One region of the Plantibacter lichenum genome, then DNA from elsewhere that is predicted to be linked to it. Evidence: predicted binding sites of a transcription regulator. Region 1 holds the regulator's gene; each other region holds the start of a gene.
The links. The regulator LexA, encoded in region 1, represses DNA repair genes until DNA is damaged. The targets are predictions, from matches to a motif close to TCGAACANNTGTTCGA.
Positions count from the first base shown of each region.

Region 2: ACQ3HB_RS14625 (DUF222 domain-containing protein) is a predicted target of LexA. The motif match lies at 3,534-3,549, and genes of this name have one in related genera.
Region 3: ACQ3HB_RS05655 (HNH endonuclease signature motif containing protein) is a predicted target of LexA. The motif match lies at 3,424-3,439, and genes of this name have one in related genera.

Region 1 is NZ_JBOBFT010000014.1:31,386-36,314, reverse strand. Features, by position in the region: gene ACQ3HB_RS17165 (class I SAM-dependent methyltransferase) at 7-648, opposite strand; gene hflX (GTPase HflX) at 690-2,267, shown strand; gene lexA (transcriptional repressor LexA) at 2,447-3,139, opposite strand; gene ACQ3HB_RS17150 (LysM peptidoglycan-binding domain-containing protein) at 3,409-3,876, shown strand; gene ACQ3HB_RS17145 (histidinol-phosphate transaminase) at 3,952-4,929, shown strand, end outside.
Region 2 is NZ_JBOBFT010000010.1:127,276-132,204, forward strand. Features, by position in the region: gene ACQ3HB_RS14615 (FAD-dependent oxidoreductase) at 1-1,185, shown strand, start outside; gene ACQ3HB_RS14620 (hypothetical protein) at 1,128-1,553, opposite strand; gene ACQ3HB_RS14625 (DUF222 domain-containing protein) at 1,835-3,505, opposite strand; gene ACQ3HB_RS14630 (SDR family NAD(P)-dependent oxidoreductase) at 3,831-4,598, opposite strand; gene ACQ3HB_RS14635 (ROK family protein) at 4,639-4,929, opposite strand, start outside.
Region 3 is NZ_JBOBFT010000003.1:69,912-74,840, reverse strand. Features, by position in the region: gene ACQ3HB_RS05670 (hypothetical protein) at 1-494, shown strand, start outside; gene nadE (ammonia-dependent NAD(+) synthetase) at 591-1,418, opposite strand; gene ACQ3HB_RS05660 (NAD(P)-binding domain-containing protein) at 1,550-2,938, opposite strand; gene ACQ3HB_RS05655 (HNH endonuclease signature motif containing protein) at 3,468-4,929, shown strand, end outside.

The DNA.
Region 1 (4,929 bases):
CCTGGCTCAGTCGGTGGGCTCGTCGTCGACGGCGTTCGCCGAGCGTCGGCGCGCTTTGAGCACGCGGTAGCCCTTGCCGATGGCATCGCGCGTGACCTGGAACTCGGCAGGCAGCTCGTTCTCGAGCCATCGGTGGAGCGAATCGGAGCCGAGGTTCCGTTGGACGACGAGCCACGCGTCCGAATCCACGTCGAGCCGGGGCAGCCAGTGCATGAGCAGCTCGTGCAGTGCGTCCTTGCCGATGCGAATGGGCGGGTTGGACCAGATCGTACGGAACACCAGGTCATCGGGAACATCCTGGGGCAGGACGGCGTTGACGTTGGTGAGGCCGAGACGCTCGGCGTTCATGCGCGTGAGTTCGAGGGCACGTTCGTTGACGTCAACAGCCCAGACAGTGGCGTGCGGCGACGCCAGCGCCAGGGAGAGCGCGATGGGCCCCCAGCCGCACCCGATGTCGAGCAGATTGCCACCGGGCGGGGGCGTCGGAACGTTGGCGAGGAGCACCTGGGTGCCCGTGTCGATGTGGTCGGGGCTGAAGATGCCGCTCGCGGAGGACAACTGACGTTGTACCCCGCCGAGGGAGACGCTGATGGGGCGGAGCTTCAACTCGCTGCCGGGTTCAGGAGTGAAATAGTGCTCTTGTGCCATACAGGAAACGTACCGGAGAGTAAGGAAGTAGGGTTAATGCGATGACGAAACCAGACGAATCGATCCAGCCCACCACCGACGACGTCGTCGATCGGGTGTTGTCGAGCGCCGCATCGAAGTCGTCCGGGTACTCCCTCTTCGGCAGCAACGCAGCGGCTCTGCAGGCGCAGAACACGGCCGGCGGCACCTCCGACGACGGCGAGCAGTTCGATCGTGAGGACAGACAGGCCCTTCGGCGTGTCGCCGGACTCTCGACGGAGCTGCAGGATGTCACCGAGGTCGAGTACCGCCAGTTGCGGCTCGAGAACGTCGTGATCATCGGCGTCTACCAGCAGGGATCGCTCATCGAGGCGGAGAACTCGCTGCGCGAACTCGCGGCCCTCGCCGAGACCGCCGGTGCGGTCGTGCTCGACGGCATGCTGCAGCGGCGTCCGCACCCGGACCCCAGCACCTATCTCGGCCGCGGCAAAGCGCTCGAATTGCGCGACATCGTGAAGGCGCTCGGCGCGGACACCGTCGTCGCGGACTCCGAACTCGCGCCCAGCCAGCGCCGCGCGCTCGAAGACGCGGTCGGCGTCAAGGTCATCGACCGCACCGCCGTCATCCTCGACATCTTCAGTCAGCACGCCAAGAGCCGTGAGGGCAAGGCCCAGGTCGAACTCGCGCAGCTCGAGTACCTGCTTCCCCGCCTTCGCGGTTGGGGTGAGTCCATGAGCCGTCAGGCCGGTGGACAGGTCGGCGGCGCCGGAGCCGGCATGGGCTCGCGCGGCCCGGGTGAGACGAAGATCGAACTCGACCGCCGTCGCATCCACACCCGGATGGCGAAGCTCCGGAAGCAGATCGTCGCCATGAAGCCCGCCCGCGAGGCCAAGCGCGCGAACCGAAAGCGGAACACCGTGCCGTCGGTCGCGATCGCCGGGTACACGAACGCCGGCAAGTCGAGCCTGCTGAACCGCATCACGAAGGCCGGCGTCCTCGTCGAGAACTCGCTCTTCGCGACCCTCGACGCCACGGTGCGCCGGAACGTGACCTCCGACGGCCGCGAGTACACGCTCGCCGACACCGTCGGTTTCGTGCGCAACCTGCCGCACCAGCTCGTCGAGGCGTTCCGTTCGACGCTCGAGGAGGTCGCGGACAGCGATGTCATCGTGCACGTCGTCGACGCGTCGCACCCCGACCCCGCCGGCCAGATCGCTACAGTCCGCGACGTCATCGGCGAGGTGGGCGCACGCGGGATCCGCGAACTCGTCGTCTTCAACAAGTCCGATCTCGTCGACGACGGGCAACTGCTCGTCCTCCGCGGGCTCGAACCGGACGGCATCTTCGTCTCGGCCCGCACGGGCGCCGGCATCGACGAGCTCATGGAGCGCATCGAGGCAGTGCTGCCCTCGCCGAGCCGCGAGCTGCACGTCCTCGTGCCCTACGAACGCGGCGACCTCGTGACGATTCTGCACGAGCGCGGCAAGGTCGTCGAGACGGCGTACGACGAGCACGGCACGATCGTGCACGCGTTCGTGAACGACGAGATCGCTGCGCTGCTCGAACCGTTCGCGGTCGCGCCCGCCGCCGCTCGCGAGCTCCTCGCAGCCCATCCGGCAGAGGTCGCGCCGACGGCCTGAATCGGCTGATCCTGCAGCTGCGTGCCACGGCATCGATCAAGAACATCATCGAATCCAGGCGCGACGTGCGTGGGCGGGTCGCAGCGAACGCCTAGCTGGCGGAGCAACGACGAAGGGCCGGATCGACTTGATCCGGCCCTTCGTCGTGTTCGGGGCCCGAGTGCGGGGCGCCGCCCGCGTCAGACGCTGCGAAGAACGGCTACGACCTTGCCGAGGACGTCGGCGTGGTCGCCCAGGATGGGTTCGAACGCGGAGTTTCGCGGGAGCAGCCAGGTGTGGCCGTCGCGCTGGCGGAAGACCTTCACCGTGGCCTCCTCGTCGAGCATGGCCGCGACGATGTCACCGTTCTCCGCCGTCTTCTGCTCGCGTACGACGACCCAGTCGCCGTCGCAGATCGCGGCGTCGATCATCGATTCGCCGACGACCTTCAACATGAAGAGCTCGCCCTTGCCGACGAGCTGGCGGGGGAGTGGGAAGATCTCCTCGACCTGCTGCTCAGCGGTGATGGGGATGCCGGCTGCGATGCGGCCGACGAGCGGGACCATGGCTGCGTCGCCGACGGGCGGGGCCGTCTCCGGGACGCTGCCCTCGACGGCGCTCGGGAGATCGATGAGGATCTCGAGCGCACGCGGCCGGTTGGGGTCGCGACGCAGGTACCCGCTCAGTTCGAGCTGGTTGAGCTGGTGGGTCACGCTCGACAGGGAGGCGAGACCGACCGCGTCGCCGATCTCCCGCATGCTCGGCGGGTACCCCTGGGATGCGACGGCGCGCTGGATCACGTCGAGGATGGCGAGCTGCTTGTCGCTCAGGCTCTTCCTCCGGCGTGTGCCCGTTCGTTCCTGAGCCCCGTCGCTCCTACCGTTCGCTGCCATGTCGCTCCTGCCCGGACCAGTGTCAGTGGGTGCTGGTGTACTCGTTCCAACACTCGAAACTGTATCCAACCCGAGTGCCAGAGACAAACATTCGTTCGAGCGTGTCGCAGGTTTTCGAGGAAATAGATCCGAAGACGTGCTTGAACATTCGAACAATCGAAGATATATTCGGAACATAGCTTCGCATCCGGTGCTCCTGGCCGAACACCGGATGCGAAACCTCGTCAGGAAGACCCGCACTTCCTGCAGACGAGCACTTGGAGGTAGTCATGACTGCAGCACTCATCGGATTCCCGTCGATGCCGACACAAGCGATGCCGACACAAGCGATGCCGACACAAGCGATGCCGACACAAGCGATGTCCGCACGGGCCGTGCCCGGATCCGCATCGACGCCCTCACGCACGGCACTGTCGCACTCGCGACTCCGTCTCACACGACGAGGCCGCGTGGTCTTCACCGTGCTCGCAGCCCTCCCGCTCGTCGTCGCCGTAGCCGTGCTGTCCGTCGGCGCAGGATCCGCTGCGGCGTCGGGGCCCGGGGTAGCCGGTCAGTCCGTCCAGTTCACCTACGTGACGGTCGACCCGGGGGAGTCCCTCTGGGAGCTCGCCGAGTCGATCGCGCCGTCGGCGGACCCGAGGGATGTCATCGCGGAGATCATGAACCTGAATCAGCTGTCCACCGCTCGTGTGGAGCCGGGGCAGCGTCTCGCCATCCCGCAGCAGTACGCGAGCTGAGCAGCCGGTCGATGCGTCGGTCGATGAGACGGCTGTTTCGCCGGTCTGCGGCGGTGTAGTCGGTACGATTGACGGGTGACCGCTCTCGACGACCTCCCCATCCGCGACGACCTTCGGGGGAAGATCCCCTACGGCGCTCCGCAGGCCCACGTGCCCGTTGCCCTCAACGTCAATGAGAACACGCACCCCATCCCTGAGGACGTCGCACACGACATCGTCGCCTCCCTTGCCGCCGCAGTCCTGACCGTCAACCGGTACCCGGACCGCGAGTTCACCGAACTGCGCGAGTCGCTCGCCCGCTACCTCGGCCACGGCGTGACCGCCGAACAGGTGTGGGCCGGAAACGGATCGAACGAGGTCCTGCAGCACATCCTCCAGGCGTTCGGCGGACCCGGCCGTTCGCTGCTCGGGTTCACCCCGACCTACTCGATGTATCCGCTGCTCGCCGCGGGCGTCGGCTCCACCTGGATCGCAGCGACCCGAGACGCCGATTTCGAGCTCTCCCCGGAGACGGCCGCAGCCCAGGTGCGCGAATCGGATCCGGACGTCATCTTCCTGTGCTCGCCGAACAACCCGACGGGCACGCCGCTCTCCCTCGAGACGATCGAGGCCGTCTACGAGGCGTCGAGCGGAATCGTCGTCGTCGACGAGGCGTACGCCGAGTTCGCGCCCGACGGAGAGGCGAGCGCGCTGACGCTCCTCGAAGGCCGTCCGCGTCTCCTCGTCTCGCGCACCATGAGCAAGGCGTTCGCATTCGCAGGCGTCCGCGTCGGCTACCTCGCGGCCGACCCTGCCGTGATCGACGCCCTCCGGCTCGTCCGGCTGCCCTACCACCTCAGCGCTCTGACCCAGGCGGCGGCCACGGCGGCGCTCCGCCACTCCGCGGAGATGCTCGCGATGGTCGACGACATCCGCGGCCAGCGCGATCGCCTCGTGGTCGAGCTCGAAGCGCTCGGCTACCAGCCGCACCGGAGCGGGTCGAACTTCGTCCTCTTCGGCGGGGTCGACGATCCGAACGCGGTCTTCGAGGAGCTCTTCGCTCGTGGCATCCTC
Region 2 (4,929 bases), on a different contig from region 1:
CCGACACCCGTCGACGTCGTGGTGATCGGCGCCGGCCAGGCCGGGCTCTCGGCCGCCTACCATCTGCGCCGTCGGGGGTTCGTGCCGCTCGACGAGCCGCGGTCCGCCGGCATCGATGGAGACTCGGAGCCCTCTCGCACCTTCCTCGTCCTCGACGCGAACGTCGCTCCCGGCGGCGCCTGGCAGCATCGGTGGCGCTCGCTGCGCATGGCGACCGTCAACGGCATCTACGACCTTCCCGGCATGCCGAAACCGGAACTCGATCCTGCGTCGGCGAGCGTCGACGTCATCCCTCCCTACTTCGCCGGCTACGAGCAGAACTTCGATCTGCGCGTTCGCCGCCCAGTCGCGGTGCGGTCGGTGCGTCGGGAGGATGAGGATCCGCACGGCAGGCTCATCGTGGAGGTCGCGACCGGCGAACGGTTCGCCGCTCGCTCCGTCATCACTGCGACCGGCACGTGGACGAAACCGTTCTGGCCGTACTTCCCGGGTCGGGAGCGGTTCCGCGGCCGTCAACTGCACGTCGCCGACTATGTGTCCGCCGAGGAGTTCGCCGGGAAGCGGGTCGTGATCGTCGGTGCGGGCATCTCCGCCGTGCAGCTCTTGGAGGAGATCTCGCACGTGGCGACGACGATCTGGATGACGCGTCGCGAACCGGAGTGGGTGGAGGAGGACTTCGATGTCGCTGCTCGCGTCGAAGCGATCAAGGGCGTTGAGGCGCGTGTCCGTGAGGGCCTGCCTCCGGGTAGTGTGATCTCGGTGACGGGGATGCACTGGACGCCGTGGGCGCGTGCCGCTGAGGCGCGCGGTGTGCTCGTCCGGCATCCGATGTTCCGCAGCATCGAGGCCGACGGCGTGCGGATGCCGGACGGTTCGTTCATCGAGGCGGACGTGATCCTGTGGGCGACGGGTTTCCGGGCAGCCCTCGACCACCTGGCTCCGCTCGACCTCCGACTGCCCGGTGGTGGCATCAGGCTTGATGGGACGCGTGCGACCGATGAGCCCCGGGTGCATCTCATCGGGTACGGTCCGTCGGCCTCGACGGTCGGCGCCAATCGCGCCGGACGCGCTGCAGTCGCGGCGATCCTCGCGGATTGGGCCGGGGAGCCCACGGCGTCTCGAGCCGGTCAGCCGCGTGCGACGCCGATGATGACATTGAACACTCCGACGGCGGCGATCACGTAGGGCCAGAAGCCCATTGGAATGAAGAAGAACGTGGAGCGCGGTCTCGTCCAGACCTGTTGTCCGGTCTCCTGGTTGACGACGGGCACCGGTCGGTGGGTCATCTTCACGCCTCGTTCATTGACGACGGGTTCGGGGAGCGGCTGGTAGATGAGCGCCGGTTGTGGTTTGTCGAGCTTCGGGAGCGCAAACTTCGCGAACGCCCAGAGTGCCACCGCACCGATGATGAAACCGGTTCCGATGAACACGTTCGCCCCGCCGGAGTTGTTGTCGGAGTATGGCGAGATCAGGGCTTTGAGTGCGAAGCCGAGGCCGACGGACAGCCCGAAGAACACGAAGACGAGAATTCCCCAGCGGGACCAGATGATCATGGGCCCACGGTATAGGCGCTCTGTCGAACCCGCGATGGGGACGTCTCCCCATCATCGGCCGTGCTGCAGCTCGGGATCCGGTGACGCTGGTCCCTGAGCCTGTCGAAGGGTAGGCCAACGATCCAGGGTGTCCGCACTTCGACAAGCTCAGTGACCGGGTGCGGGCCGGCCCCTGAGCCTGCCGAAGGGTTGACCCCACGGATCCGGGTCGTTCGCACTTCGACAAGCTCAGCGACCGGGTGCGGCATGGTCAGTGAGACTCAGGGACCGGGTGAACGTGCTCAGGGACCGTGTGCGTCACCGTCAGCTTCCGGGAGGGGTTCGAAGGGGTACCAGTCCGGAGGATCGGGTTCCGTGGTGAACACCTGGCCGCTCGGACTGATCCAGTGCAGCACCCCATCCGGGCCCGGCTCCAGGGACCAGTTGGTGTCGTGTTTGAGGTGGTGATGCTTCGGACACAGGTGCGCGAGGTTCTCCACCGACGTTTCACCTCCCTCCGACCACGGGACCGTGTGGTCCAGGTCGCACCCCTTCGCAAGGCGGTTGCAGCCCGGTGCCCGGCAGTGCGTGTCTCGGATCGCGAGGGCTCGTTTCATGTCGACGGGTGGCACGTATCGTTCTCGACTGACCGAGAGGACCGTCCCGGTCTCGGGATGGGTCAGGATCCGGGTGAACGACTTCGCGTGCACGCTGAGCCGGACCGCGGTCTCCGGGTCGATGGGACCGTAGCCTTCGAGGGAACCTGGTTGGTGTTCGTGGCCAAGGAGGGTCATCACCGGGACCGTCACGTGGATGGTGGGGATGATGCCTTCCGTGATGGCCTCGATGCTCGGGAGCGGACGGGTCGTGGTGCGGGGTTCGATGCTCGGGGACGACCCGGCTCCTTGGACCGGATCGGCGCTCTGCAGGAGCCTGGCCGTTTGGACAGGCACGGTCGTCTGGGCCGACTCGGTTACCTGAACCGGCCCGCTCATCTGAACCGGCCCGGCCATCTGAACCGGCCCGGCCATCTGAACGGGCTCGGTCATCTGAACTGGCCCGGTAGCCTGGATGGGCTGAGTGCGACGGTCCAGAACGACCAGGCCCTGCGTCGGCGTGACCGCCGTTCCGCCCGTGAACGCAACGGGACGCGCTGGTGCTGACCGTGCCGACCAGGTCGGGACTTCATCGTCCTCGGCCATGGGTGGCGTCGTGGGCGCCGCGACCGCGACCGCAGGGCCGGAGGACGCCGTGACGCCATAGAGGAGGAGGCTCTGGGCGTTGTCGACCATCAACTGCGCACGCGTCCGAACATCACCACGGCGCTGGGTGTTCGCAGTGAGGGCGGCGAGGCGGTTGTAGGCGGCAGTCGCGATGGTCGCCGTGGTGAGGATCGACAGCCACGACATCCCATCCGGTGCCGGAGACAGGGTCACGTGGCGGTCCTGTCTGGCCCGGTGGTGCCGGGTGCTGATGGTTTCGGGGTGGAGCTTCTCCTGCAGCTGCCGGGCGTACTGCTTCAGCTGTGCGGCGGTGCGGGTTTGCGCGAGGGGCAGGATCCGGGTCTCGAACTCTGCACGGTCCGCCGGGGCAACATCCGCGAGTTGCTCCACGATCACCCGGGCATGCCCTGCGGAGATCGACCCGGCAGCCAACGCCGAAAGCGTGGTGGGGAGGTGGTCGACGAGGGTTTCGGACTCGGCGATGCGGTGTTGGATCGTGCGCTCCGGAACCCGCGTCATCGCGGAGAGTTCCAGGTGCAGGGAGAGGCGGGCGAGATCCTTCGCCCGGGCCGGGGTCGTGCCGGGAGGAGCGAGCGTCAACGCGGTGAGATCGGACAGCCGGGCGGCCTCAGCGAACAGAGTGGCCCTGCGTGCTTCGGCGGCGGCGATGCAGACGTCTTCCGCGACGATCTGCTCGCCCAGGCTCGTGAGACGAGCGGCGATCGCGTCCGGAGTCGAAGGTATGTCCACTCATCAAGAATACCAAGGACCGGTGTTCTAGAACAAGGGTTCGAACGAATCTGTGGAGAACTGGTGCTGCGCGACTGGACCCCACACTTCGACAAGCTCAGTGACCGGGCTGGGGCAACACACTTCGACAGGCTCAGTGACCGGGAGCACACTTCGACAAGCTCAGTGACCGGGAGCACACTTCGACAAGCTCAGTGACCGGGAGAACATTTCGACAAGCTCAGTGACCGGGAGCACACTTCGACAAGCTCAGTGACCGGGCTGGGGCAACCCACTTCGACAGACTCAGTGACCGGGGACCGAGCGCCAGCGCGCGCAGGCAGGCCTAGAACAGGGTGAACCCACCGTCGACGGTCACGATCGAACCCGTCATGAAACTCGACGCCTCACTCGCCAGGAAGATCGCCACAGGACCCAACTCATGCGGCTCACCCCACCGCTTCATCGCCGCCGGATCCACACACCACGCCTGATACTCCGGCTGATCCACCGGCGACATCTCCGTCAAGAAATACCCAGGCGCCATCGCATTCACCCGAATACCGTACGGCGCCCACTCCGCAGCCAACCCCTTCGTCAACTGATGCACCGCCGCCTTCGACGTCAGATACGAGATCTGCCACCGCGGCTGATTCACGATCTGCGCCGACATCGACCCGACGTTCACGATCGTCCCACCACCACGCTCGGCCATCCGCTTCGCCACCGCACGCGAGCAGAACCACACCCCGTCCACGTTCGTCGACATGACCTCATGCCACGAACTGTCCGGCGTCTCGAACGCTCGCCCGCCGATCCCGATCCCCGCATTGTTCACGAGGACATCGATCTCACCGAACCGCTCACTGACCTCAGCCACCGCCCGCTCGACATCAGCCACATCCGACACCTCCAACTGCACACCGAAGGAACGGATCCCGAGCGCGGCCAACTCCGCAGCCGCAGCCTCCGCAGCCACCAACGTTCGAGCCGTGACCGCAACCGACGAACCAGCCTCACCGAGCGCCTGCGCCATCGCACGACCCAACCCACGACTCCCACCCGTCACCAGAGCCGTCTTGCCTTCGAGAGAGAACTTCTGCAGAGCGTTCATGATGCCTTCCGGGGTGGGAACAGGGGAGTCGGACGAACACCTACCCCTCGGCAGGCACCCGCACGCCGTCGGTGGAGAAGACCTGGTCGAGGAACATCCGCGCGGCGCCGCGCAGCCCGCCGGTCCCCTGGTGCTTGGTGACGTCGACGGTGAGCTGCTCGGTCGCCATCGGCAGGCAGTCCGCGAAGAGGGTCGAGCGCACGCCGGCCACGAACACGGCCGAGTCGGCGAGCACACCCCCGAGCACGAGCCGGTCGGGGTTGAAGAAGTTGACGATCGTGGCGAGCACGCCACCCGTCATCACACCGGCGTTCCTGAGCAGACGCGTGGC
Region 3 (4,929 bases), on a different contig from region 1:
CCGTCGCCCAAGCAGACATCCTCGTCCGCCTCAGCCCCATCAAGGGCGCTGCGGCGGCAGCAGACTGGGCCAACCACCAGTTGCACGAGATGAAGCGCAACTCCGCGACCTTCGGGTACGAGCTCGATCCCGTGATCGAGGAGTTCCGCGATCGCCTCATCGACTGGACCAAAAAGCCGTCGCGAGCCCGGAAGGTCTTCGACTCCGATCTCAAGCGGTGGCAGTTCGAGTCGTCGGACAGCGAGAAGGCCCTCATCGCGCAGCAGGAATCGTGGGTCGCTCAGCAGCACCACGAGACCTATGCGCAGGCCCAGGCCGGCCAGGGTTCGCCGGTGGGTCAGGGTTCGCCAGCGGGTCAGGGCTCACAGATCGAGCCCGCGACCAAGCCTCGCTCGAACAAGCCGATCGACACGAGCACGACCCAGAGGATCATCGACGACGTCGCAGTCCTCGAAGCCGAACGAGCGGCGAAAGCATCCAGCAGCAAGCTCTGAGCCACGTGCAACTCTCAGCCATCTGAACTGACAGCGAGCCAGACAGAACCGGCCGGCGCCCTCGGGCACCGGCCGGTTCTGTCTGCGTGCAGGACCTCAGCCCTGGCGCCACCACGTGTCGAACTTGTTCACCGGCACCTGCCGCTTGTGTTCGGTCGCGACGTAGCGGGCTTCGATCTTCTCGGCGATTTCGTCGTCGATGGCGCCCCCCTCCAGGAAGTCGTCGATCTGCTGGTAGCTGAGCCCCAAGTTCGCTTCATCGGTCTGGCCGGGGTTCTCGTCGAGGAGGTCGGCCGTCGGTGCCTTGAGATACAGGCGTTCCGGAGCGTCGAGCGCTTCGAGGAGCGCCCGCCCCTGACGCTTGGTGAGCCCGCTGAGCGGCAAGACGTCCGCTCCCCCGTCGCCGAACTTCGTGAAGAATCCGGTGACTGCTTCGGCGGCGTGATCGGTTCCGACGACGAGCAGGCCCTGCTGGCCGGCGATTGCGTACTGCGCCATCATGCGCGCGCGCGCTTTCGTATTGCCCTTGACGAAATCAGACATGCGCGTGCCGGTGGCATCGGCGTACTCCGCCTCGAATCCGTCGACTGCGCGCTGGATGTTGAAGACGATCGACTGGTCCGGCGTGATGAAGGACAAGGCGAGTTGCGCATCGTCCTCATCATGCTGGACCGCGTACGGCAGACGGACGGCGATGAACACCGCATCGCCGTTCTCCGCGCGGAGTTCCTCCGCCGCAAGTTGGCACAGCCGCCCGGCGAGCGAGGAGTCCTGGCCCCCGCTGATCCCGAGGACGAAGCCTCTGGCGCCTGTCGTCGTGAGGTAGGACTTCAGGAAGTCGATCCGCGTTCGGATCTCCTCCGCCGGGTCGATGGTGGGGTGAACGTTGAGTTCCGCGATGATGCGGGCCTGGGTCTCGCGCATGTCCTCCAGGCTACTCGCCGACGGTGCCGCCCGGCTCGGAACGGGCCGTCTGGAAACACACTCGAAACACGAAGCGGGCGGGTGCCGCCGGCAGCGCGCACCCACCCGCCTCGCGGGCGGACCGGCCTTGATCAGCCGAGTCGCGCGGTGACCGGGCCGGACGGCTCCGACTCTCCCTCCGGTTCAGAGAGGTATCGCTCGAGGCTGTCGTCGAGTTCGTGCAGCCACGGCGTGTGGTGGGTCTGCGCGATCGTGCCGGTCATCACGGACCGGTAGGTCACATCGCGATAGCCGAGGATGTCCTCGTGCTTGTCGTGCTTCCAGGCGAGGAAGATCTCGACGACTTCGTCCAGGTCGAACATCGGGTAGTCCGTCGCCTCGATGAGGTCCCGGATGTAGTCGGCCTGGAACCGGATCTCGTCGGGAACCGATGCGATCGCCGTGAAGCGCGCGACCCACGCGTCGATGTCGGTCTGCCGTTCAGCGGCGGACGGCAGCGTGATCGTCCCGTCGATGACGTCGCGGACGAACCAGGCCTGAGCATCGAACATGTTGAATGTGAACCATTGGTCCTGCGCACCGAGGTAGAAGACGTGCGGGTTCCCCTGCCAGACGACGCCCTTGTACAGGCCGTCGGGGTAGACGTTGTTCCGCGAGTCGAGTGAGAGGTCCGCCGGCAGGAACGGGTACTTGTGGAGGTAGCCCGTGCAGAGGATGACAGCGTCGAAGTCGCGCGTCGTGCCGTCGGCGAAGTGAGCGGTGGCTCCGTCGAAGCGCACAACGAGTGGAACTTCTTCCACTCCTGCGGGCCAGTCGTGGCCCATCGGCGCCGTCCGATAGCTGATGGTGACCGAGTGTGCGCCCATCTTGTGCGCTTGCACGCCGATGTCCTCGGCCGAGTAGCTGGAGCCGATGAGGAGGACGTCCTGGCCTTCGAGCGCCTCTGCGCCACGGAAGTCGTGTGCGTGGCAGACGCGACCCGGGAAGGTCTCGATGCCCTCGAACTCGGGCATGTGCGGGAAGGAGAAGTGGCCGGTGCTGACGATCAGCTCATCGAACTCCTCGACGACGGTCGTCTTGTTGACGAGGTCCTCGCTCGTGATGGTGAATGTGCCGGTGATGCTGTCCTGTTCCACCCAGCGGACGACCGTGTTGAAGCGGACGTACTTCTTCACATCGCTGCGCTCCAGGCGACCGTCGATGTAGTCCCACAGGACTTCACGCGGCGGGTAGGAGGAGATGGGACGGCCGAAGTGCTCGTCGAAGCTGTAGTCGGCGAATTCGAGGGCTTCCTTGGGGCCGTTCGACCAGAGGTTGCGGTACATGCTCGAGTGGACGGGTTCGCCGTGGCGGTCGAGTCCGGTCATCCAGGTGTAGTTCCACTGGCCGCCCCAGTCGTCCTGCTTTTCGAAGCACACGATCTCCGGTATGGGGCGCCCGTCGCCCTGAGCGGACTCGAAAGCCCTCAGCTGAGCCATTCCGCTGGGACCCGCACCGATGATTGCGATTCGCTTCGTCAAATTCTTCACTCCGATTTCGTATGTCGTTCTGTGTTGCTCGCTCGAGCTCACATCGTTGCTGCAGGCACGGGCGCCGGAAATCGATGGCGCCGTCAAACAAAAATCCCCATAGCGAGCGCCATGGGGAGAGTGTTCTCATATCGTTTCGCAGCAAACATATTCTTCGAGGCTACCATGATGTGGTTTTGCGACTCCCGTTGCAGATGTGGGCGGGGCACGCCTGGGCACTGAGCCGTCGACCTGCGGCGGCCCCCACTCCAGTCGCTCAGCTTGTCGAAGTCCGTGCCTCCTCCGAGTGCTGCCGCTCGGCCTCCGGTCACCGAGCTTGTCGAAGTGCGCGCCTCCTCCGGGTACTGGCGCTCGGCCTCCGGTCACTGAGCTTGTCGAAGTGCGTTGCCCTCACAATGCCGCCGCGCCTCCCGGTCCCGGTCACTGAGCTTGTCGAAGTGTGGGGTCCAGTCGCGCAGAAGTTCTCCACAGATTCTTCGAACCCCTGTTCTAGAACACGGGTCCTTGGTATTCTTGATGAGTGGACATACCTTCGACTCCGGACGCGATCGCCGCTCGTCTCACGAGCCTCGGCGAGCAGATCGTCGCGGAAGACGTCTGCATCGCCGCCGCCGAAGCACGCAAGGCCACCCTGTTCGCCGAGGCCGCCCGCCTGTCCGACCTCACCGCGCTCACGCTCGCTCCACCCGGCACGACCCCGGCCCGGGCGAAGGACCTCGCCCGTCTCGCCCTGCACCTGGAGCTGTCTGCGATGACGCGGGTTCCGGAGCGCACCATTCAACACCGCATCGCCGAGTCCGAAGTCCTCGTCGACCACCTCCCCACCACCCTTGCCGCGCTCTCCGGGGGTTCGATCTCGGTCGGGCACGCCCGGGTGATCGTGGAGCAGCTCGCGGATGTCGACCCGGCGGATCGTGCAGAGTTCGAGACCCGGATCCTGCCTCTCGCACAGACCCGCACCGCGGCACAGCTGAAGCAGTACGCCCGGCAGCTGCGGGAGAAGCTCCACCCGGAAACCATCGGTACCCGGCATCACCGGGCCAGGCAGGACCGCCACGTGACCCTGTCTCCGGCACCTGATGGGATGTCGTGGCTGTCGATCCTCACCACGGCGACCATCGCGACCGCCGCTTACAACCGCCTCGCCGACCTCACCGCCGCCACGCAACGCCGCGGTGACCCGCGGACGAGTGCGCAGTTGATGGTCGACAACGCCCAGAGCCTCCTCCTCTATGGGATCACGGCGTCCTCTGGCCCTCCCACGGCAATCGCTGTGCCCACCAAAGTCACTCCCAGGGTCGAGGACGACGAGGTCCCGACCTGGTCGGCACAGTCAGTACCAGCGCGTCCCGCCGCGTCCATGGACGGAGGGGCAATCACACCGACACCGAACAGAACAATGCTTGACCGTCGTGACGAGCCTGTCCTGGCGACTGGCTCTGTCTTGTCCGACGAGCCTGTCCCGACTGCCGAGCCAGCCCTGACTGCCCTGACCGCCGAGCCACTGCCGATTGCCACACCTGCCCAGAACGCCGGACCGCTGCGCACCGAACCCCGCACCGCGACCCGTCCGCTCCCGAGCATCGAGGAGATCACGGAAGGCATCATCCCGACCGTCCACGTGACCGTCCCGGTGATGACGATCCTCGGCCAGGAGCACCAACCAGGTTCCCTCGAAGGCTACGGTCCCATCGACCCGGAGACCGCGGTCAGGCTGAGCGTGCACGCGAAGTCCTTCACCCGGATCCTGACGCATCCGGAGACCGGGACGGTCCTCTCGGTCAGTCGAGAACGATACGTGCCACCCGCGGACATGAAACGAGCCCTCGCGATCCGAGACACGCACTGCCGAGCACCGGGCTGCAACCGCCTCGCGAAAGGGTGCGAACTGGACCACACCGTCCCGTGGTCGGAGGGAGGTGAAACGAAGGTGGAGAACCTCGCGCACCTGTGTCCGAAGCACCACCACCTCAAACACGACA